Linked DNA regions of Telluria mixta. The main gene of each other region encodes a partner of the protein of the gene in region 2 in a complex. Links are inferred from orthologs where the notes say so. Each region holds a gene or a part of one and is shown on either strand. Other genes may lie near its edges.

Evidence for each region. Proteins that work in one complex are often made in the same cells at the same time.
Region 1: the proteins of sbcB (region 2) and ssb are in contact, whole or in part, in a crystal structure (PDB 3C94), measured with the Escherichia coli proteins. The link is inferred for Telluria mixta from one-to-one orthologs.

What each region holds. Positions count from the first base shown.
Region 1 is NZ_CP119520.1:2,283,084-2,286,138, reverse strand. Bases 72-3,055 are described here. They hold ssb (single-stranded DNA-binding protein), read right to left. Parts: upstream 1,822-3,055; coding sequence 1,321-1,821; downstream 72-1,320. Other genes in these bases: uvrA (excinuclease ABC subunit UvrA), read left to right, coding at 2,303-3,055; P0M04_RS10160 (EAL domain-containing protein), read right to left, coding at 72-1,031. In the rest of the region: more of P0M04_RS10160, read right to left, coding at 1-71. UniProt on the Escherichia coli protein: Plays an important role in DNA replication, recombination and repair. Binds to ssDNA and to an array of partner proteins to recruit them to their sites of action during DNA metabolism. Acts as a sliding platform that migrates on DNA via reptation.
Region 2 is NZ_CP119520.1:285,911-288,897, forward strand. The notes cover bases 71-2,986. They hold sbcB (exodeoxyribonuclease I), read left to right. Parts: upstream 71-762; coding sequence 763-2,211; downstream 2,212-2,986. Other genes in these bases: P0M04_RS01300 (GGDEF domain-containing protein), read left to right, coding at 71-686; P0M04_RS01310 (MFS transporter), read left to right, coding at 2,231-2,986. In the rest of the region: more of P0M04_RS01300, read left to right, coding at 1-70; more of P0M04_RS01310, read left to right, coding at 2,987-2,987. UniProt on the Escherichia coli protein: Degrades single-stranded DNA (ssDNA) in a highly processive manner.

The DNA of each region.
Region 1 (3,055 bases), 2.0 Mb from region 2 along the record:
AGCACACCCAGCAGGGTCCCATCCGACGTGACGATCGGCGTCTTGAGCGTTTCGAACAGCCGCGTGCCGGGTACGTCGGGGACCGCCACCTCGTCCTCGACCATCAGTGGACGGCCGGCCCGTATCGCGGCTTCGTCGTCGCGCCGGTAGCGCTGGGCCATCTCCGGGCCGAACAGCTCGACGTCGTTTTTGCCGATGATCTCCTCGCGCGGACAGCCGAACAGCGCCGCCATAGGCGCGTTGCAGGCCCGGTAGACGCCTGCGCCATCCTTCAGCCAGATCAGGTCCGGGCTGTTTTCCACCAGCGTGTTCAACTGGGCCTTTTCGCGTTCCAGTTCGGCCGTGCGCAGGCGTACTGCCTTGCGCACCGTTCCCAGCCAGACCAGCAGTACCAGCACGAGCACGCCGAGCGCCAACAGGGTGTCCATTGTGTACCGTGCATAACGGGCGAAGGCGAGCGGACGGCCCATCCATTTGTCGTGCAGCGCCTCGATCTCGGCCGGTGTGATCTGCGCCATGCCGCGTTCGACGAGGGCCAGCGTGGCGGCGTCGCCCTTGCGTACGCCACGGCGCAACTCGCTACGCGTGATCTCGAACGCCTTCACATAGCGGCGGTGCAGATTGCTCCGGTACAACTGGTATTCGGCCGCATGATCTTCGCCGCAGACCAGCTTGATGCTGCGATTGGCCACGGCATTCCACAGGGCGGTATACGTAGGGAAATAGCGCACGCCCGTCACGCCAGCACGCTCCAGGCGCTCGCCGCAGGCGTCGCCGGCCTGGACGCCCACCTCGAATCCCTTCAGGCTGTCGAAGTCGTGGATGCCGGCGATGGACGTGTCGGCGTAGATCGACGTGTGGACCGTGGCATACGGCCTGGAAAAGTCGAAGCGGGCGCGCCGGGCTTCGGTGAGGAAAATGGTGTCGATGACATCCGCCTCGCCACGCTCCAGCGTGGGCTGGACCTCGGGCCAGTCGACGCCGCGCAGTTCGACCGGCACGCCGGTCTTCTGCTGCCACAGGTGCCACATCTCCACGGAATAGCCTTCGAGCTCCCCCTGGAATTACGAATCGCAAAGGGAGGATAGTTCTGGTCCACGACCACGCGCAACGGCGCCGCCACCGCCGTGAGCATCGGGACGGCAAGCAGAATGGCGAGCAGAAGGCGCACGGGAGTGGACATGACTTCTCTCTGGGCGACCAGACGGTCCCCGGACGATAGCATATGTCGTTGCGCGTTCTGCCAGGTCCGGAAAGCAAAAAGGCCCGCTCTCCTGGGAGATGCGGGCCTCTATCGACAAAAATCTTGTCGAGTGGCACTTAGAACGGGATATCGTCATCCATGTCCGAGAAGTTCGGCGCCGGTTTCGGCTGCGGACGTGCGGCCGGGGCCGGCGGGGCCTGGCGCGGGGCCGGGCGGCTCGGCGGGGCGTCGTAGCCGCCCATGTCGTCGCCACCACCGTAGCTGTCGCCGCCGCCCATGCCCTGGCGGCCGCCCAGCATCTGCATGTTTTCAGCGATGATGTCGGTGGCGTAGCGCTCGATGCCGTCCTTGTCGGTGTACTTGCGGGTCTGCAGGCGGCCTTCCACGTAGACCGACGAACCCTTTTTCAGGTACTGGCCGACGATTTCGGCAAGGCGGCCGAAGAACGAGATGCGGTGCCACTCGGTCAGCTCTTTCTGCTCGCCGGTGTTGCGGTCCTTCGATTTGTAGGACGTGGCCACGGCGATGTTGGCGATGGCGTCGCCGCTCGGCATGTAGCGGATTTCCGGATCGCGGCCGAGGTTGCCGACGATGATGACCTTGTTAACTGATGCCATTTTGTAAAGCTCCTTTGGATAGTCCCTGACTCTGCGTGCTGTCTAAGCGTTAGGGAAACATGTTGAATACGGCCCGCTATTATGCTGGTCAGTCGCATGAGAAAGCAACTGATTCCGCACTGATCGGGCACCCGGATTACAGCACCTGATCAGACCTCGAAGATGGGGGCGAAGTGCCCGAATTGGAAGAGATACGCATCAATACAGCCGGACGAAAATTTTTCGGCTTATTTTCGTTTTTCTGGTGAGTCTGCCATTGAATTGCCGGACTCCCGGACCACATACGACACGCGCACGTTGTACCGGAACGGCAGATCTTGACAGGTCGTCATATCATGCTGTTAAGCCTCGCAGACTTTTTCGAGGGCCGGCATACCACTGTAAATAAAAACAGGTAAACTAGTGCGCTTTCCCGTTCGGCCCGCTCACCTGTGCCATTCGTGCGCCGGCCCCGCAACCATTCGAAAGCCTTCAAACAACAATGGAAGAAATCCGTATCCGCGGCGCCCGCACGCACAATCTCAAGAACATCAACCTCGACCTGCCGCGCAACAAGCTGATCGTCATCACCGGCCTGTCGGGTTCCGGCAAGTCGTCGCTCGCTTTCGACACGCTGTATGCCGAGGGCCAGCGCCGCTACGTCGAATCGCTGTCGGCCTATGCGCGCCAGTTCCTTCAGCTGATGGAAAAGCCGGACGTCGACATGATCGAGGGCCTGTCGCCCGCCATCTCCATCGAGCAGAAGGCGACGTCGCACAACCCGCGCTCGACCGTCGGCACCGTCACTGAGATCCACGACTACCTGCGCCTGCTGTACGCGCGCGTCGGCACGCCCTACTGCCCGGATCACTCGGACGAGCCGCTGGCCGCCCAGACCGTGTCGCAGATGGTCGATGCCGTGCTGGCCATGCCGGAAGGGACCAAGCTGATGATCCTGGCGCCCGTCGTGGCGAACCGCAAGGGCGAGCACAGCGACCTGTTCGAGGCGATGCAGGCGCAAGGCTTCGTCCGCTTCCGCATCCAGAGCGGCACGCACGCGGCCAAGATCTACGACGTGGACGACCTGCCGAAGCTCAAGAAGACGGAAAAGCACACGATCGACGTCGTCATCGACCGCATCAAGGTGAATGCCGAGATCAAGCAGCGCCTGGCCGAGAGCTTCGAGACCGCGCTGCGCATCGCGGACGGCCGCGCGGTCGCCTACGAGATGGACACGGAGAAGGAGCACATCTAC
Region 2 (2,987 bases):
ATGCCGCCAACCTCGACGCCATCGTCGCGCTGGAAGACAGCGCGCTGCTCGTTATCGAACCCGACCGTGTGTGGCAATTGATCGACGGCCATAACGGCGTGGCGCGCAACCTGCTGCGGCTGCTGTCGTTCCGCATCCGCGCGACGAACGCGCGCCTGCGCCGGCGCCAGAAGCTGGGCGAGTTCTACCGCCAGCTGTCGTTCAACGACGGCCTCACGGGGCTGTACAACCGCGCCTGGCTGAACGACGCGCTGCCCAAGCTGGTGGCACGCGCGCGCCAGGACAGTGGGCCGCTGTCGCTCGTGATGATCGACCTCGACCACTTCAAACGCTTCAACGACACGCACGGCCATATCGCGGGCGACACCGCCCTGTGCGCGGCCGCCGGCGTGATCCGCGCGGGGCTGCGTCCGACCGATTTCGCCGTGCGCTACGGCGGCGAGGAGATGATGGCGATCCTGCCCGCCACCCCGCAGGCGCAGGCCGTGACGGTCGCCGAGCGCCTGTGTGTGCGCATGCGCGAGGCCGTCGTGTTCGACGACATGCGCCTGGCGCTGCCGCACGTCACCGGGTCGTTCGGCGTCGCCACCCTGCTGCCCGGCCAGGACGAGCGCGGCCTGATCGAGGCGGCCGACGCCGCCCTGTACCGCGCCAAGGAAGCAGGCCGCGACCGCATCGGCACCTGAACTTCCCAAAGGTTCCCAAAGCCGGATTGAGCCGGTGCTAGGCCGTGCGATGCTTGCAAGTTAGAATGACGCCACGATGAGCAACCACACCTTCCTCTGGCACGATTACGAGACCTTCGGCGCGGAACCGCGGCGCGATCGTCCCGCGCAGTTCGCCGCGATCCGCACCGACGCCGACCTCAACGAGATCGGCGAGCCGATCATGCTGTACTGCCAGCCCGCACCGGATTACCTGCCCGACCCGCAGGCCTGCCTGATCACCGGCATCACGCCGCAGCACTGCCTGGAACACGGCGTGCCCGAGCACGAATTTGCGGCCCGCATCTGCGCCGCGTTTTCCGAACCGGGCACGATCGGCGTCGGCTACAACACGATCCGCTTCGACGACGAGGTCACGCGCTTCCTGCTGTGGCGCAACCTGATGGACCCGTATGCGCGCGAATGGCAGAACGGCTGCGGCCGCTGGGACATGCTCGACGTCGTGCGCATGGCCTATGCGCTCCGTCCCGACGGCATCACCTGGCCGCGCCACGACGACGGCCGCCCCAGCTTCAAGCTCGAACACCTCTCGCGCGACAACGGCCTTGTGCACGAGGCCGCGCACGACGCGCTGTCCGACGTGCGCGCCACGATCGCGCTCGCGCGCCTGCTGCGCAGCAAGCAGCCGAAACTGTTCGACTTCTGCCTCGAACTGCGCCGCAAGGACAAGGTGGCGGAACAGATGGGCCTGCACCTCGACCGCGCGCTGCGCCAGCCATTCCTGCACGTCTCCGGCATGTTCCCGGCCGAGCGCGGCTGCCTCGGCGTCGTCTGGCCGCTGGCGACGCACCCCACGAACAAGAATGAAGTCCTCGTGTGGGACTGCCGCCACGATCCGTCCGAACTGTTCAACCTGAACGTCGAGGCGATCCGCCAGCGCCTGTTCACTCGCGCCGCCGAGATGCCAGAGGGCATGACGCGCCTCCCGATCAAGAGCGTGCACCTGAACAAGTCGCCGATGCTGGTCGGTAATCTGAAAACCCTGAGCACGCAGATGGCGGCACGGTGGGAACTGGACGTCGAACAGTGTCTCGCCCACGCCCGCATCGCGGCGGGCGGGCCGGACATGGCGGCCATCTGGCAGAAGGTGTACCAGCGCGACGCGGTCGCGGGCGCCGTCGACGTCGACGAAGACCTGTACGGCGGCTTCGTCTCGAACGGCGACCGGCGCCGGCTGGAATCGCTGCGGGCGGAAGCCGCGCCGAAGCTGGCGACCTTGCGCCCGTCGTTCGAGGACGAGCGCCTGTCACATTTACTGTTCCGCTACCGCGCCCGCAACTTCCCGCACACGCTGGGCGACGACGAGCAGCAGGCATGGGAAGACCACCGCGCCGCGCGCCTGTTCGACGGCGCGGGCGGTGCGCGCACGGTCGACCAGTTGTTTGCGGAGATCGACGCACTGTCCGAGACGGCGGACGAGCGGGCTGAGGAAATCCTCGGGGCCCTGTATGATTACGCGGAGATGATCGCCCCCAGCCGGTACTAATGCCGGCATTTGCCGCCTGATGTCCCGTGCATTCCGCTCGCTAAGCAATTTCAACTACCGCCTCTGGGCCGCCGGCTGCCTGGTCTCCAACGTCGGCACGTGGATGCAGCGCACGGCCCAGGACTGGCTCGTGCTCACCGAACTGACGCACCACAACGCGTCGGCCGTCGGCACCGTGATGGCCCTGCAGTTCGGCCCGCAACTGCTCCTGCTGCCGTGGACGGGCTGGGCCGCCGACCATGTCGACCAGCGCAAGCTGATGATGGTCACGCAGGCCGCGATGGGCATCCTCGCGCTCGCGCTGGGCGCGATGACGATCACCGGTATCGTCGAACTGTGGCACGTGTACGTGTTCGCCTTCCTGTTCGGCTGTGCGTCCGCATTCGACGCGCCCGTGCGCCAGACGTTCGTCGCGCAGCTCGTCGGGGATGCCGACCTGCCGAACGCGGTCGCGCTGAATTCGACGTCGTTCAACGCCGCCCGGATGATCGGCCCCGCGGCCGCCGGCCTGCTGATCGCCGGCATCGGCACCGGCTGGGCATTCATCGTCAACGGACTCTCGTACGTGGCGGTGCTGGCGTCGCTGACGTGGCTGCGCAAGGACGAGCTCCACGCGCACCCGCGCGCGGCCGGCAGCGCGGGCGGGCGCGGGATGCTGGATGGGATGCGCTACGTGTGGAAGCGGCCGGACCTGATGGCGCTCCTCGGCATGCTGTTCCTGATCGCCACGTTCGGGCTGAACTTCCCGATCTTCATCGGCACGATGGCCGTCTCGG